2 linked regions of the Symmachiella macrocystis genome follow. The protein of the gene in region 2 interacts with the protein of the main gene of each other region in a pairwise test. Links are inferred from orthologs where the notes say so. Each region holds a gene or a part of one and is shown on either strand. Other genes may lie near its edges.

Region 1 (14,748 bases), on a different replicon or contig from region 2:
TAAACGCTAACGAAACAACGGAAAAAAAGAGGCTTCCCGCGATATCGACGACAAACAAGCGAACCTATGATATTCCTGCCAGCCGTAAACAACTCAACGTAGACAGAGTGTTCGCTTCGCTCGTGCTATTCCGGTTCATAGGTCATAACGTAGAAACCCCGAACATTTCACACCGATTTTAGCGATTTCCAAGAGAATCTTTTCCCAACCGCACCGTACGCCAGAAAAGAGACGTTACAGTCGGCAAAACCGTTAGGACTGTGCTGGCCCCGTGCAATGAACACCAAGTAGCAAACAGCGAGACACTTGAAGCCACGTTCCCTGCCGGTATCATGACCAAATTGCCCGGCGACCACCGGGCGGTACGCTAAGAATTCGACACGGACATTGAGGAATCCAGCATGACGGGCTACACAGTACACACCGGATCGACGGACGCATTTGCCAATAATTACGACCAGATTTTTGGCGCGAAGAAGGCGGCAAAGAAAAAGACCTCTCCGAAAAAGAAGTCCCCCAAAGTCGCCGCGAAGAAGAAAAAACGCGCACAACCAAAAAAGTAAACCGCGTTTCTCAATGGGGGCAATCCTCAGCACCAGCCAGTCAAGCGGTCTGCTTACGTCTCCAATCCACTTGGCAATGTCACCCAACTTCGGTTGTCGAATGATTCCAACACCGCATCTGCGATCCGCTGCGCACTGGCTCCATCATCGAATCCCGGGACGGCATCGCGCTGTTCGATGATCGCCGAGACGAGTTCGTAGACCAGATCGTACCGGAAGACCGTGGCGGGTACGCCCTGGCTGGGATCACGGGGGCTGCCGTCCGGCGTGAGGAACTCCGCAGGCACATCGACTTTTTCTAGCGACTCGCCCCCCTTGCCCAGCAAAATCGTATTCGGCTCAGTGAGTTGGTACACGGCCGAGCCTTCACTGCCATTCACCTCGGCCCATTCCCGCCCGAAGCCTCCGAAGTGATAGCCCTTCATCACCGTGCTTCCCTCGAACACACCGACTGCACCTCCAGAGAATTGACCGATCAATGCCGACCAATCGTCGACATCCGATGGCGGACACGCTTGACCATCGGCCGTCTTTTCGCGCGTTGCGTATTGCGCAATGGCACCGCAGACAGCCGTCATCGGCCCCATCAAGTCCTGTGCGAAATCGATGCGATGGATTGTCATATCGAACAGATCCCCCGCTCCGGCCAATTTTTTAGATTGTCGCCAGCCCCAACTCGTTTCCGGTAAATCCAGAAAACGCTGGCTACGAAAATGCCGCGGCACACCCAGCGCGCCCGTCGCAACCAGATGCTTCAAATACCGCATCGACGGCGCAAACCGATACGTAAAAGCGGTCATATGCCGGACCCCTTGGTCGCGGGCGGCCTGATACATCTCCAGCGATTCGGCGAAATTCAGCCCCAACGGTTTTTCGCACATCACATGTTTGCCCCCGGCAATACAGGCCAGCGCAATCTCCTTGTGCGTGAAATTGGGGGTGGCAATGATCACCGCATCGACATCGGGATCAGCCGCCAATTCTTTGTAGTCGGTCGTACACCGCGTTGGTCCCCAATCGGTTTGACGCTGCTGCATCAAGTCGGCATTGGGGTCGCAAATCGCCACGAGTTCGGCGCGAGGATCGATCTTGATGCCGGGAACATGGTGGTAGTCGGAAACAGCGCCGGCACCGATAATGCCGAAACGAATGGGAGCGGGCATGGGAGGAACTAGGCCTTCGACTGTAGTCTTTAGGAATGCTCAATGCGGGCGTTTGGTTTTAGACTGTAAGGACGTTCGCCCGCTTTCGCAAGGATTGGCCCGGCAGCAGTCCGTTAGGAATTCTCTTCGATGCTCTTGCCAGTTATCAATTGATTCACAACCGTAAGCGCCGCTTCGCGGGTGGTGATTTCAACGTCCAATTGGCGGTCACGGATCGAATCGAGAATTTCCTTGAATCCCGGTCCCGGCGACAAACCGGCCGCAATCAAATCGCCGCCGTTAATCAATTCGGGAGGATTGAGTTCATCAGCGGGCGTTTCCTCATAGAAGCGTTCGGTGAATTCGACAGCGGTCAAATCCACCTCGGCCGCGACGGCGGCAACCCGGTTCAGCATGAGCAATTCCTTCGCGCCCGGCTTTACCAATAACCGTTTGAGCGCGTGCAGCGGAAGTTGCGGAGCATCGCGAAGAACGTGTTGCTGCTGGACCAGCCAACAGATCCGTTCAGTTTGCTGGTTCGATAATTTCAAGCGGCGGCAAATTTGCTCGACCACCTCCGCACGCGCTGCGTCGCGGGCAGCGGGAGAATCGTTTTCTCGACCCTGCTGAGTGGGGACTTCTCGCAGCAAGATGGCAAAGGCCAACTCAAACGACATCTCCGAATGTCCAGCTAACATCCGCAAGGTTCTGCCCCAGTGCTCGGCCGAATCGACTTCGTTCAAGTTGGGGATGATCTCCGGCAATATCATCCGCAGCAGCCCCAATTCGCGCAACGATTCCAACGCCCGCACCCGCCGAGGGCAAACCAGCATACGTGCTAATTCATGGAAGATGCGTTCAACGCTGACCACTGCGATTTCCGTAGCCATCTCCGCAATCGCCGCCGCAGTGGCTGGATCGAGTGTGAATTCTAAAGTCGCTGCGATCCGTACCGCGCGGAGCATCCGCAATTTGTCTTCCGTGATGCGATGATGCGCGTCGCCAATCGCCCGCACGATACCTAACCGCAGATCCTCCTGCCCGCCCACAAAATCTAGAACCTCATTTTTGAGCGGATCATAGAACATGCCGTTGATGGTAAAATCGCGCCGCCGGGCGTCTTCTTCGGGCGTGCAGTATTGTACGGAATCGGGGCGACGGCCATCGAGATACGGGCCTTCCTTGCGAAACGTGGCGACCTCGACGTTGTCTTCGCTACGCGGCGCCGTCACCAGCATCACACCAAAACTGGCCCCCACGGGCACCGTGCGATGCCTTCCAAAAACTTTACGGACTTCGTCCGGACGCGCATTGGTAGCGACGTCATAATCCGAAGGTTCGCGTCCCAACAACGCATCGCGCACACACCCGCCCGCCCACAATGCTTGGTACCCCGCTTCATGCAATTCCCGCGCAACGTAGAGGGCAAACTCGCGGCGGGTATTGCTGGTGGTCATATTCTCAACTCTCTGGGTGGCTGCTTTGCATTTTAGGCCGAAGCCGCGACCGGGCAAAGCCACAGCCGACAAGACACGCCCCACAGCCACTAGGTTCCAGGTTGCCATCGCCAAGAACCTGTTTCAAAACCCGGTTGCGCTTGTTCCGGAAACTTACATTCTAGTATCAGCGAGATGCGTCAGAGGGTTTTGAAACTACTTCAAGACAAAAAAACGGCGAGCGGAAACGTGATGGTTCCCACTCGCCGAATACCATTGACTACTAAGCCGGTCGCCGCCGTTGGGTGACCGAACCATACGACGCAACGCTTACGGAGTGTGGTTGGGATCGGCGTCGTATTTGAAGAATTCTCCCGCTTCGCGCATGAATTCCAGGTCCAAGGTGCGGAGCGTACCCACCGCTTCGGATAATGGGGCGTCGACAATACCCATGCCTCGCAAGGCGACCATGCGGCCATATTGACGGTTGAGCACTAACCGAGCGGCATTGATTCCCAAACGGGTCCCCAACACGCGGTCGTAGGCGCTGGGCGGACCACCGCGCTGCAAGTGACCCAATGTGACGGCCCGCGTTTCGATTCCGGTCCGTTCTTCAATGACTTCAGCCAAGGTATCGCCAATCCCGCCAAGTTTCACATGACCAAAGTCATCCACTTCGGCGTCCTGTGTGACCATACCGCTTTGCGGCAACTTGGCCCCTTCGCTGGCGATGATCAGGCCGTACGACTTGCCTTCCGCACGACGCGCTTTGAGAATATTGCACATCTCGTCGATGTCGACTTCGACTTCCGGCACGAGAATAAAGTCGGCGGCGGTCGCAATTCCGGCGAAACAGGCGATCCACCCGGCGTGGCGTCCCATGGTTTCGATGACCATCACACGACGATGCGACTCGGCTGTCGTCCGCAAACGGTCCACCGATTCCATCACGATATTGATCGACGTATCAAAGCCAAACGTAAAGTCGGTGCAACTCAAGTCGTTGTCGATTGTCTTAGGTACACCAACCACGGGAAACTTGCGTTCCGAATACAACCGGCTGGCAACACCCAATGTGTCGTCACCCCCAATGGCGATGAGCGCATCCACATCGAGTTCATCAAACGTCTTGATCAAACGATCCGCCAGTTCGGGGTCATCTGGATCTTTATAAGGATTCGTTCGCGAAGACCCCAGAATCGTGCCGCCACGGGCAATGATTTCATCGGTGTCCTGAACGCAGAGATCTGTAAAATTTCCCTCAATCGCGCCGCGCCAACCTTCAAGCATGCCGATCGATTTTCCGCCGGCATTGTGAATCGTGCGAACCACTGCGCGAATCACCGGGTTCAGACCGGGACAATCGCCGCCACCGGTCAATAATGCAACTTTCATTTTCTCACGTCTCTCTTGTTTGACAAAAACTAACGGTCCGTCGCTTTGGACTGATCCATTTCGCCACTCAATGTGGCCTATCTACTTGTGCAGTGGTGCTGATCACGACAGGACCCGCACGTTACCATGTTCGCTCAATAAATGTGGTATCGACTTTGCTCTCGGCGAAGGCGTTGTGATCAAAAATCTTGCGTGCCAGGGGAATTGTCGTAGCGATCCCTTCCACTTCAAATTCCGCCAACGCCCGCTTCATCGTCGCAATCGCCTCGTCGCGCGTGGGGCGGTGCACAATCAGTTTTCCGATCAAGGAATCATAATACGGTCCGACTGTGTAGCCTTCATGAACATGCGAATCCCAACGCACGCCGATCCCACCGGGAACGCGCAATTTCGTGATTTTTCCGGGTGAGCCGCGAAAATCGTTGTCGGGATCCTCTGCATTCACGCGGACTTCAATAGCGGACCCTTCGCAAGGAATCCCCTTCTGTTTCCAGGGCAACGCCTCCCCCGAAGCAATGCGAATCTGCTGTTGGATCAAGTCGATGCCGGTCACCATCTCGGTTACCGGATGCTCCACTTGAATCCGCGCGTTCACTTCGATGAAGTAAAACTGATTGTCCTTGTCGACAATAAATTCGACGGTACCCGCGTTCTGGTAACCCGCCGCTTTAACCAACCGGACAGCCGCCTTACAGATGTCCTGCCGCACGGCAGTGGGTAAACTCGAAGCGGGGCTTTCTTCGACGACTTTTTGGTGCCGTCGCTGCAAACTGCAATCCCGTTCCCACAGGTGCACCACGTTGCCGTGACTGTCGGCCAAGATCTGGACTTCGACGTGCCGCGGATGCTCAATGTATTTTTCGAGATACACGCCGCCATCACTAAAGGCACTCTCCGCCTCGGCTGAAGCCGCCTTGAGGCCCGACTTCAGCGTGATGTCGTTCATCGCCACCCGCATCCCTTTGCCACCCCCACCGGCGGTGGCTTTGATCAGCACCGGATAACCAATGCGATTCGCGACCTCCAAGGCCTCCGATTCACTGGCAACCAGTCCGTCACTGCCGGGGACCACGCTGACTTTGGCTTGCTCCGCAATCCCGCGGGCCGTCACCTTGTCCCCCAACTGTGCCATGGCTTCGTGCGGGGGACCGATAAACTCGATATTGCAACTACGGCAGACTTCGGCGAAATGTGAGTTCTCCGCCAAGAAGCCGTATCCAGGATGGATAGCTTGGACATTGCCCAGTTCCGCGACGCTGATGATACGGTTGATCATCAGATAGCTGTCGGTCGCGGCAGCCGGGCCGATGCAATACGCCTCATCAGCCAATTTCAGATAATGTGCACCGCGGTCCGCCTCGCTGAAGACAGCGACGGACTCAATTCCCAAATCGCGACACGCACGGAGGACCCGCAAGGCGATTTCACCACGATTGGCGACTAGAATTCGTTGAAACATGGCACCTTTGTGGGTCGCGCCCACCTCGCGCTCATTTCGTCTCGCTCAACGGCACCAGGACCGTTTCACTCGACGTGCGATAGTTCTGTTTTCGACAACTGGTTCCGTAATAACTGCTCGACCTCAAATTCCCTTGGCCGCTGCGGATTGATGCGTGATGTCACACATCAACACAAATCCGGCGACTTTACTTTCATGCGCAGGCTGTGAGCCGTACCACTGCGGCCCTCACCACAGCGACCCGTCCTCAAATCCTCTTGCGCACCCATTCCTCTTGCGGCGACTGACACCTCAGAGAAATCGCGCCACCATACGCAATTCTCGTTCCCGTCGGTCGTGGCGAGTGGCATCCGGTCAACTCTTCGTTTTACCGGTTTCGCGTTCTGGCCGAAATCGCGAATCAACCGGGCCGCACACGAAACAACGGCTGACCGAATTCCACCGGATCACCATTTTTGATTAGCACTTCAGTAATGGTTCCGGAAACTTCCGCGGGAATCTGGTTGAAGACCTTCATCGCTTCGACAATGCAAACTATTGTGTCACCGGAAACCTTCGATCCGATCTTCACGAAAGGAGGATCTTCCGGCGTCGGCGCGGTGAAAAACGTCCCCACTGTCGGGCTGGTGATCTCAATCGTGCCGTCATCCACCGCAGCAGCTTCCGCAGGCGCTCCGGCCGGGGGTGGCGCTGCCGCATAGGCGGCGTTGGGAACCATTTGCATGACGTCTTGTGGTCCGCGCCGCAACTTCCAGCGCTGCTCGCCGTTTTGCACATCGACTTCGGTTAGGCCGTGCGCTTCCATCAATTCGATCAGTTCAGTCAGGCGGGCCAAATCGACCGGACCTTGCGTCGACTGATTTTCGTCAGCCATGTGTTTCGTTCCTATTATTCATTTTGACGACTCACAAGTGCTGCCTCGGACTGCGCTGGGATGCGCCGTTCCGCCAGACACCGAAAGCCGCTGGAGTTCTAATGAGTTTCGCGTTATCTGAAGTTACGCGTTATCGGTCAGCTCAAGACAATGTCGTCGAATTTCTTAGGTGAGGAGGTCAACACATCGTGCCCATCCTTTGTCACCAACACATCATCTTCGATTCGCACTCCTCCCCATCCGGGAAGGTAAATCCCTGGCTCAACCGTCACCACCATGCCCGGTTTCAATTCCATTTCCGTCATGGAATTCAATCGCGGGCCTTCGTGGATATCCAAGCCCAGACCGTGGCCCAGACCATGATTGAATTTCTTGCCGTATCCGGCGTCCTCAATCACTTTTCGAGCAGCCGCATCCACATCGCAGCACCGCGCTCCGGGACGGACATTTCGAATCCCCGCGAGTTGGGCATTTAACACAACTCTATATATTTTCTCTAGTTTCGCCGAAATTTTACCGGTCACCAAAACTCGCGTCAAGTCGCTTTTGTACCCCGTTGGCCCATCAGCCCCCCAGTCGACCAGCACAAAATCCGCGTCGGAAATCAAGACCCGCCTAGGAGTTGCGTGCGGCAGCGCCGCGTGAGCTCCCACCGCCACAATCGGAGCAAAGCTCGAACCAGTTGCTCCGAAGCTCCGCATCGAATGTTCGAGATCATGCGCCACCTGAAGTTCCGTCTGCTCGCCACGGAGGGTTGCTTTGAGAACCTCAAACCCTCTCTCCGCCTGCGTCACCGCCTCGCGCAGCGCCGCAACTTCCGAGGCATCCTTGCACAGCCGCAATTCTTCCACAAGCCCTGAAACGGGAACGAGTTCCGCACTCTTAAGCGCCGTGCGCAGCCCCTCAGACTCATCGACCGTCGTCGAGTTGCTTTCGAAGCCCAGGTTCGCGATTTTTGCCCGCGCGGTAATTTTGGCCGCAGCGGCGACGATCCCAATCTTTTGCGGACGAATATGAACGTCCAATCCGGGACACTCGTCCGCAATCTGTGTCTCATACCGCCCGTCGCTAATCAAGACCGTGGCGTCCTGACTAACCAACAGGAAACTGTCGTCCCCACTAAAACCGGTCAGGTAGGTCACGTTCGTAAAGTTCGTCACTAACAGCGCATCCGCACCGACTGCCTTCAACTTGCGCACTACGCCCTTACGACGTTTGACGAAACGGTCCGTAGCCATGGGGGATCTCCTATCCAAGTATTTGCGGCTCACCAGTTGCCGCCATTTGAGCAATTACGGCCGAATTATTCAACAACCTTGCCGGTATCGCGAAATAACAGCAACTATATGGTCGTATCGCTACAGCTAGTTGGTGCGGCCCCACGTTGTTCGTCTTCCCCCAATCCTCCCACTGTATTTGGGGATGGATGGCTTCAGCGCACGAAAAAACCGCCGACGCGCGGGCGCCGACGGTTGGAAGTTCTTTGACAATTTGTTTCACGCAGCTTGTTGCCGTTTACGTCGCCAGCCGTAGCCGACCAGGGCGATGCCGCCGATGCCGAGGAGGGCGAAGGTGCTCGGTTCGGGGACGGCTGCGGCCATCTCAATGCTGAAACTAGGACCGTACACGCCGGGGTTGCCTGCCGTAGCCGAGGTCGGCCGAACGAAACCTGAACCAATCGAAGAAAATCTACCACCTGCAAAGGTGATGTTTGGGTCGACGCTTTGGGTCACACCGAAAGCTAAGCGGTCAGTGTTCGTGGAGAAATTCTCGCCGCCTACGATATACCCATTTCCAGCCACAAGATTCAGCGGGCTGATTGCAACCGTCCGCCAAATTCCGTCAAGAGTCGCAGCGGTTCCTGACGGTATCGCCACGGAGTCAAGTAACGTTCCATCGGGCGCCCAAATACCGACCGTGTGCCCGACGGACAGGCCGTCTTGATTCTCGTCAAACCACGACAGGCCTGTAACGGTGATGGGATTGATGACATCGAATTGCCAACCAACACTTTGGTTCAGGTTGACCCCGTTGTTACCCGTTGATGTATCAAAATCTAGAATAGGTCCAGCATTCGCCGCCTGAATGGGGACGGTGAGACAACAAATGACAGCGGCAGAAAGAAATCTACGGTTCATACGGACCTCACGAAAAAAGGAAGACAAATCTGTTGTTGGCTCCCCATCATGCAATGTCACAACCGGGATATCAAGCAAAAACACCCCAGATGCCACAAACTGCCAAATGGCGGTTTGTAGACCGCAATGTCTAGATTGCAGAGGAGGCGGCCAGTGCACAAAATAGCCCGCGAATCGGCAGGCATACGACACGAAAAAACCGCCGACGCATAACGCCAACGGTTGGTCCTGCCACACCATGTTCTTTGACAATTTGTTTCACGCAGCCTGTTGCCGTTTGCGTCGGTAGCCGTAACCGACCAGGGCCAGGCCGCCGATGCCGAGCAGGGCGAAGGTGCTGGGTTCGGGGACGGCTGAATCTAGCGGTGTAATCCGGCTGGCGGTAGCATATACAAAACCATTGCCATCGAGTTGAAGCACGATTTCACCTGAGCCGCTGGCGACCACTGAGTTCCAAGTAATGAAGTCACCGTTCGTGAAGCCATCCGAAATTGCATTGTATTGGTTACCGTTGGGAGTTGAATCCCCGAAGCTTCCATTGATCGCGTAGTCGCCAACAGGACCACTGGAAGCTCTCCGTACTCCTATATGGTCTATCTGATAAGCAGCACCTGCAATTAGCCCGCTAAAAGTGATCGAGAGGGAACTTCTTCCACCTAAAAAAGTGTCTGCGGCAGCATCGCCATCAATCCAGGCAGTGTCCCCATTCGACCAAGGCGAATTAAAAATGTCATCATTCCAGCCGCTGGAAAAACTTACACTGACGCCAGTGACCACATTGTTTGAATCGACGAGTGCAGTTGTGCCAGATGGTGCAGCAATCGTATTCCAGGTTCCACCGAAAGTTGGTGCATTCGCCGAATCGTTGTAGTCAATCAAAATCATCCCCGCCTGAGCAGAGGAAACCAAACCAAGACTGACCAAACCGGCAAGAAGAACGTGTTTCATGGGGAAGAATCTCTGAATCGAACGTGGTGCTGAAAATGAGTCGCTTGCCTATTTCGAGTCACCATTGTGCCCCAGGACAACCCGCATAGCAAGCAAAAACGGCACAATTCCTACAAACTGCCCAGACTGAGATATGCGGACCGGCATGTCGGGATATGCGGTGTGGCGTACACGGCGGAAAACAGCCAGCGAATCGGCGAGCGTGAAGCAGACAAACCCGCCGACCTTGCAAAGCGGCGGCGTCTAAGCGTTGCTCAAACGGGTGTAGCCTACACCCGCAAGCAAATTCTATCCGTAAAAAACGCGAGAAAACGGGGTGTAGCGGGCGTTGATGGCGAGCGATACCGAGGAGCGTTTGAGCCTATAAAGTAAGCGGTTTGAGCGACTTTTCGCAATCCCCGAATCCGTTATTCAACAACCTTGGTGGGATCACGACATAACAGCAGGTATATGGTCGTATCGCTACAGCTAGTTGGTGCGGTCCCACATTGGTCGTCTTTCCCCAATTCTCCCACTATGTTTGGGGATGGATGGCTTCAGCGCACAAAAAACCGCCGACGCTTGGGCGCCGACGGTTGGAAGTTCTTTGACAATCTGTTTCACGCAGCTTGTTGCCGTTTGCGTCGCCAGCCGTAACCGACCAGGGCCAAACCACCGATGCCGAGCAGGGCGAACGTGGAAGGCTCGGGGACGGCTGAATCCAGCGGAGTAATCCGGCTGGCGGAAGCATATGCAAAACCATTGCCATCGAGTTGAAGCACGATTTCACCTGAGCCGCTGGCGACCACTGAGTTCCAAGTAATGAAGTCACCGTTCGTGAAGCCATCCGAAGTCGCATCGTATTGATTACCGCTTGGAGTAGAATCCCCGAAGCTTCCATTGATCGTGTAGTTGCCAACGGGATTACTGGAAGATGCCCGTACTCCTATATGGTCTATCTGATATGCAGCACCTGCGATTAGCCCGCTAAAAGTGATCGAGACGGAACTTCCACTGCTAGAGTTTAAAAAAGTGTCTGCGGCAGCATCGCCATCAATCCAGGCAGTGTCCCCATTCGACCAAGGCGAATTGCTATTGGTATTAAACCAGACGCTGGAAAAACTTACACTGACGCCAGTGGCCACATTGTTTGAGTCGACGAGTGCAGTCGTGCCCGATGGTGCAGCAATCGTATTCCAGGTCCCACCGAAAGTTGGTGCAATCGCCGAGTCATTGTAGTCAATTAAAATCATCCCCGCCTGAGTAGAGGAAACCAAACCAAGACTGACCAAACCGGCAAGAAGAATGTGTTTCATGATGAATCTTTGAATCCAATGCGATGCTAAAGGTGAGTTGCTTGCCTTTTTCTGAGTCACTATTGTGGCCCAAGACAACCCGGAAATCAAGCGGAAGTGGCACAATCCCTAAAATCTGCCCAGAGTGAGATATGCGGACTGGCATGTCGGGATATGCGGTTGGCGTTCGCGGCGGGAAACAGCCAGCGAATCTGCAGGCGTGAAACAGACGACTAACCTCGCCGAACTTGCCACTCGGCGGCGTCTAAGTGGCGTTCAAACAGGTGCAGCCTACACCCTGCCACAAAATCCCCCCCAATAAACGCGGGAAAACCGGGTGTAGCGGGCGTTGTTTACGAGCGATGCCGAGGAGTGTTTGAGCCTATAAAATAGGCGAATCGAGCGATTTTTGGTAATTCTCGAATCCGTTATTCAACAACCTTGCCGGCGGCCATGTGAATCGTCCTCTTTGCCCGCGATGCCGCTTCGTCATCGTGTGTCACCAGCAGCACGGCTCCACCATCATTCGCAAATTCCGTGAGGTGCCCCAGCACTGCTTCCGCATTTTCGCGATCCAGGTTACCGGTCGGTTCGTCCGCCAAGATCAACTTCGGCTGATTCAAAAGCGCCCGCGCCAGCGCGGTTCGCTGACGTTCGCCGACGCTCAATTGTCCCGGCACGTGATGCAGACGATGCTCCAACCCAAACTTGGCCAGCAACTGGGCGGCCCGCTGCTTCGCATCGGCGGGATGCGTGGGGATCGAAGCGGCGAGCACGTTGTCCAGCACGCTGAGGTAGGGAATCAAGTGGAACTGCTGAAACACAAAGCCGATTTCTGTCGAGCGGAAGTGCGCGCGGGCGTCGGAAGCCATTTTGTAGGGGTCCTGCTCGTTGATCAGGACTGTCCCCCCATCGGGTGCCAACAAGCCGCCGGCTAGCAACAAGAGCGTCGTTTTTCCCGACCCACTCTGGCCCCGCACGGCGGTAAATTCTCCTGCCGCCAACTCGAGACTGACACCATCCAACGCGCGGACGGTACCGCTGGCTGAGGGGTAGAATTTTTGCACGTCCGTGACTGATAACAGCATAAGTTGCAAATCGATGTGCTTGAATGTTCAAGAAAATCGCCCCGCTGAATAGGGACGGTATGAATGCAGCGGTCGCGGGAGGTTAATCGCCCTGCAAAACAATCGCCGGATCCTGCCGGGCCGCCAACATGGCCGGCAACCAACTGGCCAGCCCCGAAAGCAACGGCGCGATAATGACCGCCAGCAACAACAGCTGTGGTTCAAACAGCCGCGCGGACTTCACCGACGTGGTCGCAAAATCGCTCCAGGAAACGCCAACCAAGTACCCGGCGGCATAACCCAGCAACGCGCCGGCGAGTCCAATCAAGATAGCCTTGCCCAGAAAAATCAACAGAATCTGCGTCGACTTCAAACCAATCGCCCGCAAAATGCCGATTTCGTTGCTCCGCTGGCGGACGTTCATCAACGCCAAAAAACCGATCCAAACCCCGCAACCGATCATCACCACCGGCACCAGCACGGCGGCGAACTCCTCGGTCTGTTTTTCCACGAGTTGCCGCCCCGCGGTCTCGCGCTCAAGCGTTTCCCGACCCGCTTCTTGTTCATGTTTTAGGGCCGCTGCGGCAGTCGATTGTGCTTTGTTGCGTGCTTCGGCGCGAGCCAACGCCGGAGGGCCACGTTCGATAACTTGCGTGCCGGGCAAGATGGCAGCGATGTCCTTGCGGATTTCAGCAAGGCGATCTTGAGTTGCGCAGTTGCATTCCAACGCCAAAATCGCGTTGACGAGATTTTGCATGCCGAGCATTTCTTGCGCTTCGGTCAAATTCACCCACACAGTACTATCGTCCGCTGTCCCGCGTTCGGGATAGGTCTCGGTGATTTTGAATTCACGATCCATCAACGTCACCGTATCGCCGACCTTCAGCCCCGCCTGCTTGTGCAATTGATAGCCCAAAACCATCGTGCCGGCCGGAACATGGTCCAGCAACGGTTTTTTAGGATCCCGATGCGCCTGCGGAACTTCGCCACGGGTCCCGGTCAGCAAGATCGTGCGATCGTACTCCTCCCACCGCAGCTTTTTGGAGACGATCGGCAGCAAGTGATTGATGGTCACTATCCGTGATTCGGCCAGGGTGGTGACAAACTTTTCCGGCATCGACTTCGACGCAGTCCCCTCAACATGCAACTCGTTGAGGTCCTGGTCCTGCGGAAGAATGAGAATATTGAAACCCAGCCCTTTGGTGATCTTCCGCATGGCGTCGTTCAATTTGGCACCGGCGGCGGCGACCTCTTTTTCTTTTTCGACAATAGCCTGTTCGACGTCCGCCTGTTTAGCCGCCAGCAACTCGCCCGTGCGGAGTTCGTTGCCCCGCACCAACGTCATTGCCCCCACAAGCGAACCAACGGCAACCGCCACCGACAGCAATCCCAACAGAAAATTGAGTTTGCGATGAGCGATTTCTCGAACGACCAAACGCCAAACATTCATGGAATTGATTCTTTAGAGCGAAAACTCGGAGACTGCCAGGAGGTAACTTTGTACCGCGATTCGAGCGATACGTTAAGTCTTCTTGCGAAACAGGAAAATGCTGGCACCAATGATGACAACCACGGCAAAGCCACCGAACATCAACAAGTTGGTCCACAAAGGACTCAGTTTGGGAAAATAGTAGACTCTCGTATCGAGGTGATTAAGGCTTTCCTCAGCAGGTTCTGTCGATTCACTTGCAACCGATTCGCTTGCAAGGATGGCCACGCTCGTAGTGGGATTTTCCGTAGTGGTTGGATCTGTGGTCGTTGTTTCATCCGTCGTAGCTGATGGTTGAATGTCTTCCGTAAAACCGCCTAACCCGGCCAACGGGGGCAATGCTTTGTCGATCTCGACTTCTTGCTCAACAAGTCCATCCCAGTCGACCGCCATGACCAAATCGACGCCCGGGTTTTGGTCTTTGACAGTACAGGTGCACGGGCCGGTGAGATCGACGCCCGCCTGCTGCACGTTCTCGGTTGTGATTCCGCCGCCGATGAGGGCATACAACACACGGCCGCGACCAAAGACTGGAAACGCCATTGGCTCGTTGAGATCATGCAAATCTTCTTCGGAGCCAAGCAACATCTCGACGAACATTTTTTCCGCTGGATCATCCCGAGCCACACGAATCGTCGAAAAGTCGAGCTTTAAGGCCAGCGGATCGATGGAGACTTCGTCCAGATCCTCGGGAGCAATTTCCGGCAACTTCAAGGTCTGGGCCATTTGCTCCGCATGTGTTTCAACAAGCTTAAAAGCAGCTTCATCCTTTTCCTGGTCCCCACTTTCCAGCAACACCAACACAGCCGTGTCGCCGGTAAGCAAACGGCGGGCGATTTCCCGGCGCGTGGGTGAATCCAGCAATCGTTGCACGTTCTCCTCCAATAGCGGCCCGGCAAAAGCGTCGACCGGAATGCGTGTGGGGAGCGGGTATCGGGCCACCAGCCAAGGGAGCGTCTCGGT
Region 2 (14,667 bases):
TTCTTCCAGCGATGTTTGTTCGGACTTCAAATTGGCCGCCAGCGCATCGATGGCGGCGATCAGCCCCAGATCACGAATGCTTTGCATCACCGTCAGCCGTACGTCTGCTTCGTCGGAGTTGATTAGCTTGAGAATCATCGCCTGCAGTCGCTCCGGCGCAACACCCCCGACCAGCGAAACCGCATTGAGGCCCGCCAGAGTTTCGTCAACGCCGGCGGCCGGATGTTGCTCCAGCCAGTTGGCAACAGCATCGCCTGTGATGGGCGGATTGAGTTGATAGTTGCGGTAGGATGCGAACAGGCGGATGCGTTGCTCACTCGTCAGTTTATCGGAGTGTTCAATGGCGATGGCCAACTCATGGGCGGCCTCGCGTGTCCGTAGCGCTTCGAAGACCCGGACAGCTGTTTCCCGCGCTGCTGGATCATCGGACTGCAACCAGCCTGTGAACTTAGAAATCCCCGCTCGACCAGTATGCTCCAACGCACGAATCAATCCGTCGCGGTAATAGACATCGTTTGCGTCCTCGTGATACAAGGCATTGGCAATCAACGGGGCAACGCGGGCACCGTAAATTTTGGCCAGTGCCAGTGCCGTTTGCCGTTTGACCGCCAAATCGGTCTCGGTACGGAATTGTAATTCCAACCCACGAGAGACGGTCGTATCGGCCGGCAAATACCCATGTTGCGGCGTTTGGCCCTCCGGCGCATATCGCAAGTGATTACCCAATCCGTCGGCCGCCAACCGGCGGATGTTCGCATCTTTATGCTGCAGCGCCGTCACCAGCGCGGCTTGTACGCTTGCGTCCCAAAATCGCTGCATGCCTCCCAACGCGTGCAGTTTGGCATGAATCGGTGCTTTTTCGTCGGCAAGGATTTTCAAAAACGTCGCACGGTGTTTCTCACCGCGTTTGACAAGTTCGTCCGTCGCGCGGCTGCGTTGTTCGAAATCGCCGGTTTTTAGAATTTCGACCAACTGCGCATCATCGGCCGCTGCCAGCTTGGCCCAACTGTCGGCCGGCTGAAGTGGAATGGCCGGCATCTCGTCGGTGCCGGCCCAACTCAGTCGATACAACCGCCCATGCACGCCGTCTCCCCACAATTTGCCCGCACCGCCGGAGTCCGTCCGCCAGTCGAGCACATAAATCGCGCCGTCCGGTCCCATCGCTGCTTGGCAGGGCCGGAAATAATCGTCGTCCGACTGCATCAGCGTGAATTCTTTTGTGATGCGGAACGTGGCTCCCTGCGGTTCGACGAAATACCCACGCACCGATTTGCGATAGACATCAGGATAAATGAAGACGCCGCGAAACTCTTCGGGAAATGCTGTGCCGGTGTAATGCAACAGCCCGGCCGGCGCACCGCGACCGGTTTTGATCATCGAAGGTAACTTGCCGGGCAACTCGCCATTGACCGCTCCACGTTGAAAGTCGCTGCGACAACATTCGACCTCGGGAAACAACCGCCATCCGTAATCGGCCCCTTCCACCACATGCATGATGCGGACGCCCATGAACTTCGACCCGTCTTCCTGGTCGTTGTCGACATGGAACATGTTGAAGTTTTCATCAAAGACCACGTCGCGGTACGGATTGCGAAATCCGCGAGCAAATTCCGTCAACTGCCGCCCGTCCGGTGTGCTACGGACAACCACGCCGCATCGCATGACATCGACGCGCGTCCCGTCGACCCCTTCGCCGCGATTGTCATTGTCGCCGGAGGTGACATACATCCCCCCGTCGTGGCCAAAAGTCACGCCGGAGATTTGATGATGGTGAAATCCGCAAAATCCACGCAGGACTTCTTCCTGGAGATCGAACGGCCCCTCGGCTTTGGATTGCTTGCGACGAATCACGTGCCCCACCGACGGCAAGTACGTCCAGCCATCATGAAAAGCCACCGACGAGGACAACTCAAGATCATCTAAAACGACCTGCGCCGCATCATATTTGCCGTCGCCGGTTGTGTCTTGGAGCGTTTTCAACACATCGGGCACGTCTTTAGTCATCCGCAAAATGCTTAGTTGTGTGCCATCTTTAAGGGTCACATCGTAGTAGGTTTGCTCGGCCGACTTGCCTTTGACCCATTCCAGTATGTAGAGCGTGCCGTCCGGTCCGAATCGCATGCCGACGGGATTGACGATTTCCGGTTCCGTCGCCACGATCTCGACTTTGATACCCGCTGGCGTTTGATAGCCGGCCAATTCGGGATTCAACGTCCCTTGGTCAATCATCTTGACCCACCCCGGCGCCGGTTTGGGCGGGGCTTGGACATTGTTGTAGTCAAATTCCGCTTCTTGAGCGGTCGCGGCAACGCATGTGAGAATCTGTGTGGCAATAACAAAAAATAAGCAGGTCGCGTAGCGAATAATCACGGGTCGGTCATCTCCTCATTGGTTTCAATGCAGCTGGTCGCGATCGTCAGAATCGTTGATCGCAACCTATTCAGGTTACGTATTTCGCCGCATCGACGCAACAAGACCGCCGTGACTGCGGCTCACACGGTGGTGAGTTTCGCTTAGCATTCGGCGAATTCGCTGGCGGCGGTGGGGCTGGTTTTGCTACCTTGATGATCTCCAGCCGTGATCCCCTTAGAACTGCTGTCCCGTGCGAAAGACCGTGAAGATGCCCGCTGCCTCCCCCAAAGCTGCTGCCGAACAACCCTCTCCACGGCTGATGTCGCTCGATGCCCTTCGCGGTTTCGATATGTTTTGGATCATCGGCGGCGCGGGATTTGTCGAAGCCGTTGCCGCTGCGATGAAACCCGAATGGGGCGAAAAGGTGGCGTTCCTCACCGAACATCCCGAGTGGAATGGGTATACCGCCTACGATCAGATCTTTCCGTTGTTCATGTTCATCGTCGGCGTCGCCATGCCCTTTTCGTTGCTACGGCAACGAGATACGGGAACGCCACCATCGAAACTGTATGCCCGCGTGATACGCCGTGGGCTGTTGCTGGTGCTCTTTGGTGCGATATTTAACGGCATGCTGCTGCTCGACTTTGAAAATCAACGCTATGCCAGCGTGTTGGGCCGCATTGGGTTGAGCTATATGTTTGCCGCATTCATTGCACTGAATACCAATATCCGCGGGCAGGTGATTTGGATCGTCGGCATTTTGATCGGCTATTGGGCGGCGATGCGATTTATCCCCGTCCCCGGCTTCGGTGCCGGTGACTGGACACCGGGGCACACGTTGAGCGGATACATCGACCAAATAATCATGCCGGGCGTGCTCTACAAAGAGGTCCGCGACCCGGAAGGTTTGTTCTCTACAATTCCGGCAATCGCCACGGTGCTCACCGGAGTCTTAGCCGGGCATTGGTTGAAGTTGAGCAAAAAGGAAGGCGAACAGAAAACGATCACGCTCTTTGCCGCCGGCGTCGCCTGTGTTGCCTTGGCTCGATTGTGGAACCCTTGGTTTCCGATCAACAAAAACCTGTGGACCAGTTCGTTTGTGTTGTACACAACCGGCTGGAGTTGTATCGCTTTATCGATTTCGTATTTGTTTGTCGATGTTTGGGGCTGGAAAAAATTGGCCTTTCCCTTCATCGTGATCGGCATGAACGCAATCACGATTTATATGGTCCGCGAATTCGTCGACTTCCCCGCCATCTTTGAGTTGCTCTTCCAGCGAGGCCAACACAAAATCCACCCCGCGATGTGGGCCGGCGGCGAAATTTTTCTGGTCTGGTTGTTCTTGTATGTGCTCTACCGCAACAAAATCTTTTTGCGACTGTAATGCGGAGGGATCGCCAGTCAGCCCAACGATTGAAAAACCCTTTCAGGGTTTGTTTGATGTCGGCTTTCATTCCCAGGGTGGCGCGGCTTTGCCGCTTACCCTGGGCTATGATGTGAAACCCCTTTGGGGTTTTTCGCGGCGGCGTTCCGGGGTGGTGGATTTAACGGGGGGTGATGCGGTCCTCGAAATTCTATGTCGCCGTTTGAAAATCATGCCTGCCGACATCATGCCCGTCGAATACGACAAGTCCTCGGTTTGGAATTGTTTATTTGAGACATTCGCCACGGACGTAGACGGCTTCGATGCTGCCGGGGAAGGTGACTCCCTCGAAGGGGGACCAGCCGCATTTGGTTTTGAGGTCCTCGCGGCGGATGGTTGTGGGGCGGGCGAGATTTAATACCGTCAGTGATGCGACATATCCCGGCTCGATGCGACCGAATTTTAGCGGTGCTGTATAAGGATTCACAAACCGACCTGGGTTCTCCGCACAAAACGCGGCGACCTGCCCGGCGGTAAAACCTTGCTCGGCTATCAACCAGGTGACGAATTCGCCGTAGGTATCCAAGTGTGGCTGCCCGGAAATGCCGGCGGTGTTTTCTTCCAGCGTGTGCGGCGCGTGATCGGTGGCCAGATAATCCAACGTCCCGTCCCGGAGTGCGGCCAGCATCGCCTTGCGGTCGGCAATGTCTCGCAAGGGGGGATTCATTTGCATCCATCCGCGGTTTTCGTCGGTGAGATCAGAAACATCGTAATACAAATGGTGCGGCGTCACTTCGCACGTCACGTCCAACCCCTTGGCACGCGCCGCACGTATCAACGGCAGCCCTTCGCCCACGGAATAATGGCACAGCTTGCCGCGCAGTTCATATTTTTCGATCATCTGTAGCGCAAACCGCGTCGCTGAAAGTTCGCACTCTGCCGGTCGTCGTTGTTCGTGCGTCGCGGCTGATTTGTGTTGTTCGAGCAGTTCGGGATCCTCGCAATGAAAACTCACGCACTGCCCACGATAATGCGCGAGGGTTTCATCCAAATCTGCTAACGTCGAGAAAAATAAATCCCCCACACTCGGCCCCATGTAGGCCTTATACGGCACGGCAAATGACAGCGGCCGCGTCCCGGGACCGATTCCTGCGTAAAGCGTGACTTGTATCGGCACATCGCGCGCCGCCAGATGCTGCTGCTTCGCCCGATATGAAGCATCATCAATCGGCGCTACCGGATTGTTGGGCATATCGGCGACTTGCACGACCCCACCATTCACAGCCGCGGCTGCGGCGGTGCGGAAATCTTCTTTATAGGTTTGCGTCTCACTCTGGTCATCGCGGGCATGAATATGAATATCTCCCATCCCGGCAAAGACATAGCAGTCCTCACCGAATTCCACATCCGGCGTCCCGAGTCGCTCACCAACTTCGACAATCGTGTCGCCTTCAAGTCGGATTTGCCCGGTCCATTCCCGTTCGGGATTCACAAAACGACCGGCGATGATGGTAGATGACATACTGGTGGACCTTTAAGCCGAAAAACTAATGACTTGGTTGTGCGTTAAGCGGCGTCTGGAGTGGGTTTGAAAAAAATAACCACGAAAGGCACGAAATACACGAAAAAAGAAAGGGGTTATTTCTAGTCTTCTTTTTTATCGTTTTCGTGTCTTTCGTTTTTTTCGTGGTTCATCTTTTAGTTTTTGTAGCGAAGCCGCCAGGCGCTCAACTGGCGTGCGTTCACTCTGCTGGAATTTCAAGAACTTGTCCGCGTTTCAGCAATTCTTTTTGCAGTTTTACTGCGGAGACATCTTGCACGGTTAATCCTTCGTCGATCGCCATCACCGCTGCCGTGGCGGTGGATTGGCCGAGGATCATGAAGACCGGTTCCATACGGATGGAGCCGAAGGCGATGTGCGAACTGGAGACGCAGACCGGGACCAACAAATTGTCGCATTGGCCCCGTTTGGGGACCAGCGCGCGATAGGCGATTTGGTACGGTCCGCGGGTGGAACGGCCGATGTCACCTTCGTTTTGCACATGCCCGTCCGGCGTGACGTACCGCTGCACGTTGTGTGAATCCATGCCATACGACCCCATGCCGACCGAATCGGGGATCGGTGGTTTGTTGAGCAGTTCGTTTTCGGTGATCACGAAATCGCCCACCATGCGACGGGCTTCGCGGACATAGATTTGGTGCGGCCAATGACCGTTGTCGACGAATTCGTCTTCCGCCAATCCCCATTGTTGCATCTCCTGTTGAACCTCTTTGGGGACGCGTGGATCGTGGGCGATGAAATACAGCCACCCTTTTTGATAGGTTTCATGCTCGGCGATAATTTCGCGTCGCCGCTCATACGACGCTTCCGGGTAGTCGTAGTTGTAACCGATATTGTCGGTGCTCATCGGGCCGTGGTTGTTGGTGTCGGTTTTGTGATTGGGAATGGGGTCGAATTTGTTAAACGTCTCTCGCCAACCCGCATTGAAAATCCGCACGAGTAGTTCGTATTGCGCCGGGTCGTAACCTTCCGGTTTGGGGAACGGCACCCGGTTTTGCGGATCGTCCGTCAGGCACATGCGGAAGCAGTACGCTTGAATCTTTTTGTCTGCTGCCCCATATTCCCCCGGCGGCTGCGGACTGATCCGCGGGAGCAAGCCGCTCTGTGGATCACCGGGAATGCGGTACGGGCTGATTGGCGTTTTCACCGCACCAAAGTGGTGTTTGTGATGCAGCACGCCGGTTTGCACACCGTTCCACTGCTCGCCATATTGGCTTTTCGCCTCGCGGCCGATGGTATATTCCACGCCGGCGGCCGCCATCAGGTCCCCTTCGTAGGTGGCGTCAATAAACATTTGCCCGTTGTAGGTTTTGCCACTGAGAGTGGTGATCGAAGTGATCTTTGCGCCTTCTTTTTTGACCCCGTTCTCGCGGTCAAGCCATTCATCGCGATGCATCGGGATTTTGTGTTCGCGAATCAGATCTTCAAAGACCGACTCGGCCGCATGGGGTTCAAAAATCCACATGGTACGCTGCGCGCCGTCGACGGCGGGGGTTCCCTGTCCGCGTCCGCCATACTCTTCGCGAGGTTGCCACTTCCAAGCCTCAGGGGTTTGATAATGTTTCCACACACGGTGATAGAACTCACGAGCCAATCCGCCGATGACCGCTTTGTTTCCGGTATCGGTCCAGCCCAGTCCGCCGCTGGACAGTCCGCCTAGATGCTTATCCGGCGAAACCACCACCACCGATTTGCCCGATTGCTTGGCTTCGACGGCGGCTGTGACGGCGGCGGAGGTGCCTCCGTAAATGACCACATCAAATTCAGCTGCCGGCAGCGCCGTTGCTGTGATTCCCGCGAACAACAAGGCAATCACGATAGGTTGAATACGCATAGGGAGACGAATTCTATAAAAGGATGGCTGAGAAACTCTTAGCCGTTGCTGGATGAATAGCAAGCCCATTCTACTACGGTCGTGCGAAATTGCGACGCTAACCGGCGGCATTCAGGCATCGGCTTGGTTCACACGCCCGTGAATATAAACGTCCCCGCCCACGATGGTCATCGACGGTATATTCAGCGACGGCAGAGCAGGGATCTGTTCCAGACCCAGGCCACCAACCGGGGTGATGGCGGAGAGGCCTCCCACAATTTTGGGAGCGACGAACACGTGTACTTCATCGACGAGCTGTTCATCGAACAACGATCCCAGCACGGTTCCGCCCCCTTCGAACAGCACGTTGGTCATCTGCCGCCGCCCCAATTCATCCAACAACTCGCCAAGTGGAACGCCGGTTCCCGCAGGGGAGGCGAATTGGACCACTTCTACGCCCGCAGTTTGTAGTTGTTCCACGCGCTGCGGCGCGGCTTCGTGGCGCGTCGCCAACAGCAAGGGGGCTTCGGAAATGGTCTTGACCAGCTGCGAATTGAGCGGCAGTTCCGCTTGCGAATCAACGACAACGCGGGTCGCGGTGCGCGGGCCGACCGGTCGTGCGGTCAGTAACGGATCATCGCCGGCGACAGTCTTCGCCCCCGCGACAATCGCATCGATTCGTCCTCGCAATTCATGCACAATCGCTCTTGATTCAGGACTGGAAATCCATTGGGAATGCCCGGTCCGCGACGCCAACTTTCCGTCGAGCGTCATGGCCCATTTGGCGTGTACGTACGGCCGACCGGTTGTGAGTAATTTTAAAAACGGGGCGATCAATGCGCGGGCGTCGGTTTCCAGCAACCCCACCTCGACCTCGATCCCCGCTTCGCGCAGCTGCTGCACTCCACGACCAGCTGTGTGCGGCGAGGGATCGAGCATTGCGACAACGACCTTAGCAAATCCCGCATCAATCACCGCTTGGGAGCAGGGGGGTGTTTTCCCGTGATGTGAACACGGTTCTAGCGTGACAAACAATGTTTTCCCGGCGGTGTTCCCGGCGGCTGCGGTGATGGCGTTGACCTCTGCGTGAGGGCCGCCGAATTGTTGGTGGTGTCCTTCACAGATCAGCGTTCCTTGCTCATCAACGATCACCGCCCCGACCTGCGGATTCGGTTCGACCCGCCCGGTCCCCCAGGCGGCGATTTCCAAGGCGCGGCGCATGGCGGCTTCTGCGTCAGAAAATGTTCTAGCTGGCATAGCGATTTCGCTCACATGGCGACTGAGCAGAGTTGGCGGAGACAATCAGAACTCCGCATCAAACCATTCCCCGTTTTTTCCTGAGAAACCATTCGGTCGACATCACACCGACAAAACAGACCAATAAGATCCAGTTGTCCCACAGCGAAACCACTTTGTTTTGCGTCAGTTGGCGATTGATGCCCTTGTCGATCAATTCCTCAAGAAAACCGCGAAAATCTTCCGGCAATAGAAACCGTCCTTGCGTGACCGACGAGATCTCTTGCAACAGTGACGGGTCGGCCGCCGGGTTGTACATTTCCAAATCTTGTTCGAAAACCACAAACCGCGCTTTGGCACTGTAACCCAACGGTTTTCCATTTCGCACCGCGCTGACTTCCACGCGATACTCACCCGGCAAAGCGGATTCGGCGAATTCACCGAAATTCAAATCACCGCTGCGTTGGGGAGCCACGGGATATCGTTTGTCCTCCGGGCCGACTACTTGTGTTTGAAATTCGACATCGGTGAGCGGCTTACCTTCTTCGTCGCGAGCGCCGAAGGTGAAGGGCACTTTTTGTCCGGGACGAAACCGCCGTCCTTCGAGTTTGACCCACACCGAGTCATCGCCTTGTGAGTCCTTGTTCGCCAACCACAAGATCACTTGCCGCCAGAACTGTTGTTGCTCATTGGCGAATCCCGCCAGATACCACAGATACGTGGTGTCGCCGGCAAAAGCCATCACGCGGCCGGGGTTGTATTCTTGGGCGATCAATAGCGGTTGTTGCGTCTCAGTTTCCGCCAGCACGCGGGCCAGTCCCAGCTTTTTGGGCGTGAGTTTGGTTGCTCCTTCCAGTTTGGGAAGTTGTTCCCAACCGGTACTTTCGTCGCCGAGATTCCCCATTCGCATCACAAAATCGCCGCGACCTTCGATGGTCGGCAACATTTGTACCGGATTGGAGATTTGCAAACTCTCGTCCAATTCATCCTCATTGAGGATCTCCGTGGGGTACATCACCACCGGGAGCAGATCCTGTAGCGGTGTCGTCGCATAGCCGCCGGCACCGAAACTGTGAAATCCGCCGGTCATGATCAAACCGGCACCTTGACTGACAGCTTCGGCCAATCGCCTCAGGTTCCGTTCGCCAAAAACCTTGGCAGGGACGTCGCCGATGATGTAGACGTCGTATCGGCCCGGTTCGAACCATTCGTCTTGAATTTTCGTCGGCTCAGCCTCGCCCCGATAGCGGACGATTTGCCGGTCGATTTGGATATCGGGAGAGCGGCCAACCTCGGCCAGCTTTCCCATTTCTGGCCGCCAAATATCGAAGTAAGCGACGCTCAACCCACCTTTGAGCACCGTGACAAAGGTGGTGAGCACATTGTTGCTGGTAATCAACTCGCCTTCAAGCGGCTCGACTTCAATAGAGATTTTGTATTCGCCCGCGTATTGCGGCGTCCATGTAAACTCGACCGGCAGCACGTCTTGTGTGCGTGTCGTGCGCAGCTTCTGCGCCGGTGCCGCTAGTTTCATGTTGTTCTTGTTGGGATCACGAATGCTGGGATCTTCGACCATCAATTTGACCGTCAAATCGCGATTGGCGACCCCCAAGGCGCGGATATTCGCTCCGACCAGCACTTGGTTCTTTTCAAACACCGTCGGATTGACCTTCAAATCCTCAGCGATTTGATCCATCGTCGAATCGGTGAGACTCGATGAACCGACGCCGACGGTGTGTATCGGCGCATTGTGCGCCGCCCGGTATTGGCGGACTGCTCCGCGCGGATCGATGTCGAACGGCGGCAGCGCTCGTTGTGCTCCATCGCTAAACAGAAACACACCGGTCACGACATCGGGTTGCAGGGTACGGGTCAGGTATTCCAAGGCATGACCGATGGCCGTCATTTCCCCATCGGCGGCCGAGGAGGGCTTGTCCACCTGAGTGATTTCGCTATTGAACTCGTAATGTACGACCTCAACCTTTTCTTTAATCTGGTCCAACAAGTCTTGATTGTCAGCCAATGTTTTTAGAATCGTCTCCCAGCGCGTCAATCCACCCGGACCGTCGGCGAGATCCAAGCTCCGCGAGTTTTCGTGTACGAGAACCAACTGCCCGGAGCGCTCATCGGTTTCCGTTAGAACCAACGAGGGTCGGAACATTGCCCAAATCAATAGCAACGCCGCCACCGTTCGCAGCCCCAACAACCAGAATCGCGTGCCCCGTGATAAATGCGCGACCCGCTGCCGATAGGAACGCAGGACGATCACCAACAACACAATCGAAACCACGACCACCACCGGCCAGGGCCAGATGGGTTCAATCCGGGGTTGCAGGTTGTCGGGGAAGATGTCGAACATGGGGAATCCGCAGTAGGCCCTTAGACGGCTGGTTGATCAGCGTTTGATGACATCCCGCGCGCGATATCTTCCGCGGCGGTCGTCTCGGTTTCGTAGAAATAATTGGCCACGAAATGCTCAGCGACAAAAATCCCAATCATTATTGCCAACACCCAAGGGAAAATTTCTCGTCCGACACGGCCTTGCCGGACTTGTCGTGTGAGGTTGTCGATATCGCGGGCCGCTTCATACCGTCCTTCACCGAACAATTCATCAAGATCACTGGTGCCCAAACGCGAAAGATCGCTTTCCGAGGCGACGGCATTGATGCTGAAACCTCGTTCGAATTGAATGTCGGCGTTACGAGGGATGAGGCGATAATTCCCCAACAGCCGCGCATCGTCAATCACCACTTCGTCCGCGCCGGGCGGAAGATCCTTGCCCGGTTGTGTGCGATCTGGCTTTCGGATCAGCAACTGTTTGATCTCGAATTCGTCGGAGAGTTTGATGACGGGAATTTGTCCGGCGGTATAGTTGTAACGCTCATCGTCGTGCCGGGAAACGTATTGCGCCAACTGATCGCTGAGCACCACGGCGACATTCACGGAGGTCACTAGATTACTCCATTCGCTGCGGTCAAACGGCGTGGTGATCATCACGACACGGCCTTGGCCGACGGTGCGTTCAATGATCGCCGGGGTTTCGTTCGCGTCGGTGTAGGGTACGATCACGGTCGCATCGTCGGCTGGTTTTGTCCGCCAGTGTCGTGTGACGTTTACGCTCGCCAATTCGCTCGTATCCCATTCGGCGAATGTCCGCAACAGTGGATGCGTGAGGTTTCGCAGATCGAATTGTTCGGTTTCTTTGAAAGGACGATTCGCCAATAAGTCCGCCGGCAAAATAGCCTGAGCGGTTTCATCGAGGTAACTGGCTTGGTTGACGTTCGGGCCTAAAAAGAGAACGGCCCCTCCGCCAGCCTCTAAAAATCGTTGCAGAGCCCGCCAATCAGCGAATCCAGGCTGCCCCACGTCCAGCCAACAGACCACATCGAAACGGCTCAAATCCTCAGCAGCGAACTTCGCCGAGTCGATGACTTTAGTGCGATACGGCGAATCCCCCGAGAGTTCCAATTCCTCCGGCGACAAAGCGGTCCGGAAGAAATTGGCTTTCGTCGCATAATTGTCCGAGACGACCAGCACTTGCTTGGGAGGCTGAACTTCGATGGTGAATGAAATGGCATCGTCAAACGACAACGAATCGTCGGTTTCTAACCGGACCTCTCCCTGGACCACCGGCCCGGTCAAACCGCTGAGGGGGAACCGCGCGCGGGTGGCGATTTGGTCGACCTGCACGTCGGTGCTCCCCTGGTCGATCATTTCACCTCCAGGACCTTGGATCGAAATCCCAACAGTCTTAACACCACTGCCGGTTCCGCTGCCGGTCACGGCTGCATCGACCGTCACCACACCCCCTTGCGGAACCGCTTGGCTGGACAGTCGCAAGTCGGTCAAACTGGTGTTCGAGGGTTCCTCGACACCAACGTCGATCAAATACACCCCCAAGGCCGCTAAGCGTTCCAGTTCATTTTGCAATAACCGCGCTCCTTCTGGCTGCCAAGCGTGCTGGGCCAAGTCCGTGAAAATGTACAATTCCCGGACAAATTGATCTTCAAATTTCTCCCCGTCAGCAACCGCACCTTGCCCGCGACTAATGTCGTCCACTTGCAGGTCGACCACTGCGCGAATGCGGTCATTGATGGCCGCGGAGATTGCTGACGATTTCAATTCCTGAATCTGTGTTTGCGCGATAGCACGATCGGGACTGAAATGGATCGGTTCATTGGATGCCGTATCACTAATGGCGATGCGACTTGATCCGGGGAGGTTATTCAGATGCTCCGTGGCAATTTCTGCCGCACGTTCTAGCCGCGTCTTATTTTCATATTTGAAGTCCATGCTCAGACTGGTGTCGAACAGGAACACCGCTGCGACGGGCAGGTTTTCCGCCTGTTGAATGGTCGGTTGTGATATCGCCGCGGATATCCGCCGTTGAAAGGGCCAAACAACAAGCAGCAGAAGCAGCACCAACGTTCCAACAGCAACGCCTCCGCGTAAAAACGACCGCCGCTGGGCCAAGTCATACTCCGGTAATTGTTTACGGCGCCAAAAACGCAACATCGCCCAATACCCGCCCGCCGCGGCTGCGAGAATGAAGAGCGTCGTCACGATTTCACTCATCGACGGCGAATAATTGGCTGAGGGAACCGTGGGCCGCGCCAGCCCGATTACTATCAGTGCAATCACGGCCATGCGTAGTAACAACAGCAATAAATGCCGCAATCGCATCCGCCGACGGTTGGCCCGTCGTTGCATCTGAATCAACCGCAACGCGGGAAACAGCAACTTTTTGGGTTTGGCCCGTAACAGAAAATGCAATATCACCGGAATGACGGCCAGCGCCAAGAAGTAGAGCAGTTGTGGATTCTGCGGTGACATTTACGGGAGGGGTTCGAGAATGAAATGATTCTTTAGATGAGCGACGTTTTTCACTGTGTGACAAGTTCGCGGACTAAAAACGGAGCATGGTGGCCGCATTCGTCAAAGGACCTAGATTTGTGTTCCCCCCTATCCTACAACAATCCAGTAGTCGGCGTCCAATGCGCAGCCTCAGTATCAGCCGACCGTAACCGCTGCCTGTCGCCAGTCTTGGCAGCCACAAAATGGCGATCCCTTCGCCCGGGGCTAAGTGTAGATTTCATGAGATTGCTGCATTCCTTTCGCCAATTCTCAATCGACGTCAGTCCGTCCCGGCGGCGTTCGTCCATGCGGCTCGATGACCGGGCCGTAGAGATGCGGACGGCGGTCAGCAAAGCGGTCAATTTCGTGTTTGCCGGGCACTCGAACATAATGTTTATTCCGTGCACGCGACAGGTCGATTTCGGCGTAGAGAATGGCTTCGTTGTCGTGAGGCAATGTGGCCAACGTGGCTCCAGTCGGGTCGGCAATGCAACTGTGTCCGATAAATGGAAACCCATTTTCCTCACCGACACGGTTCACGGCAATGTAATACACGCCATTCTCCAAAGCACGCGTGTTAATCGCGCTGGCAGCGGCACACTCGGAACCGGGGGGCCAATTGGTAGGCAAGGCGATCAAATCCGCCCCTTGCAATGCCAAGCAACGAGCCGCCTCGGGAAACGATGCGTCATAGCAGATATTCATACCAACGTTCATTCCGCCGGCAGCGTGCACAGCGAAGGGACGATCGCCATAACTGGTAAACCGGTCGATGCCCAGAAACGGCAAATGCACCTTGCGGTAACTTCCCAAGACCCCCGCGGGACCAACCAACACTGCAGCGTTGTAGAGACTCTCCCCCGCTGCTTCCAGCATGCCGACGACGGCAAAACTATTGGTCGCTGCACACGCTTCGGCGAGTCGTTGCGTTGACGGTCCGGGAATCGTCTCGGCAGATTCGAGCGCTTCCTCGCGGCTGTCGAAACAATATCCCGTCAGTGCGCATTCAGGAAACACGGTCAGCGTCGCGCCGGCAGCGGCGGTCTGGGTCAATTTTGAGATAATCTTTGTCAGATTCGCCGCGGGTTGTCCCAATGCGACATCCATCTGCACACCGGCAATTTTCATAGTCTCGACTCCACATCACGTGTTTTGAGAGTGAACAGGGTCTGTACCATGTGGCAGCCAAAAGATCAACAATTGTCGCCGCTCTGGCCAACCTCGGCCAAGAGAGACCCAGCCACCCTTAGGAAACATTCAATCCCAATGACTGTTACCGTCGATACAAACGTCATGCGCATGGTCCGCACCTAGCGCTGTTGTAAGATGACCCAAACCCCACCGCAGTCACTCGTCCTCTCCCCAGGGATGAAGTCCATGGAACGATCCTACCAGCGCGTGCGCCGCTTCGCACTCGTTCTCCTCAGCGCTGCACCGTTAGTCTTGGCGTTGCCAGCACGCGAACGATACGTACAAGCTGATGAACCG

The links.
Region 1: the proteins of ribD (region 2) and accC interact in binary tests that used the Escherichia coli proteins (3 or more experiments, as listed by UniProt). The link is inferred for Symmachiella macrocystis from one-to-one orthologs.

Annotation. Positions count from the first base shown.
Region 1 is NZ_SJPP01000003.1:258,053-272,800, forward strand. The notes cover bases 3,827-6,822. They hold accC (acetyl-CoA carboxylase biotin carboxylase subunit), read right to left. Parts: upstream 5,996-6,822; coding sequence 4,658-5,995; downstream 3,827-4,657. Other genes in these bases: CA54_RS24465 (6-phosphofructokinase), read right to left, coding at 3,827-4,536; accB (acetyl-CoA carboxylase biotin carboxyl carrier protein), read right to left, coding at 6,396-6,822. Also shown: CA54_RS29615 (hypothetical protein), read left to right, coding at 402-563; CA54_RS24455 (Gfo/Idh/MocA family protein), read right to left, coding at 617-1,726; CA54_RS24460 (CCA tRNA nucleotidyltransferase), read right to left, coding at 1,840-3,270; more of CA54_RS24465, read right to left, coding at 3,472-3,826; more of accB, read right to left, coding at 6,823-6,869; CA54_RS24480 (M24 family metallopeptidase), read right to left, coding at 7,007-8,107; CA54_RS24485 (DUF4082 domain-containing protein), read right to left, coding at 8,366-9,007; CA54_RS24490 (PEP-CTERM sorting domain-containing protein), read right to left, coding at 9,266-9,955; CA54_RS24495 (PEP-CTERM sorting domain-containing protein), read right to left, coding at 10,555-11,250; CA54_RS24500 (ABC transporter ATP-binding protein), read right to left, coding at 11,658-12,317; CA54_RS24505 (ABC transporter permease), read right to left, coding at 12,400-13,746; CA54_RS24510 (hypothetical protein), read right to left, coding at 13,819-14,748. UniProt on the Escherichia coli protein: This protein is a component of the acetyl coenzyme A carboxylase complex; first, biotin carboxylase catalyzes the carboxylation of the carrier protein and then the transcarboxylase transfers the carboxyl group to form malonyl-CoA.
Region 2 is NZ_SJPP01000001.1:3,617,490-3,632,156, reverse strand. What follows is about bases 6,285-9,199. They hold ribD (bifunctional diaminohydroxyphosphoribosylaminopyrimidine deaminase/5-amino-6-(5-phosphoribosylamino)uracil reductase RibD), read right to left. Parts: upstream 8,347-9,199; coding sequence 7,222-8,346; downstream 6,285-7,221. Other genes in these bases: CA54_RS14040 (glutamine amidotransferase), read right to left, coding at 8,405-9,199; CA54_RS14050 (FAD-dependent oxidoreductase), read right to left, coding at 6,285-7,110. Also shown: CA54_RS14065 (PVC-type heme-binding CxxCH protein), read right to left, coding at 1-2,370; CA54_RS14060 (acyltransferase family protein), read left to right, coding at 2,621-3,736; CA54_RS14055 (amidohydrolase family protein), read right to left, coding at 4,002-5,237; more of CA54_RS14050, read right to left, coding at 5,458-6,284; more of CA54_RS14040, read right to left, coding at 9,200-10,684; CA54_RS14035 (vWA domain-containing protein), read right to left, coding at 10,705-13,158; CA54_RS14030 (carbon-nitrogen hydrolase family protein), read right to left, coding at 13,450-14,307; CA54_RS14025 (TolC family protein), read left to right, coding at 14,557-14,667. UniProt on the Escherichia coli protein: Converts 2,5-diamino-6-(ribosylamino)-4(3h)-pyrimidinone 5'-phosphate into 5-amino-6-(ribosylamino)-2,4(1h,3h)-pyrimidinedione 5'-phosphate.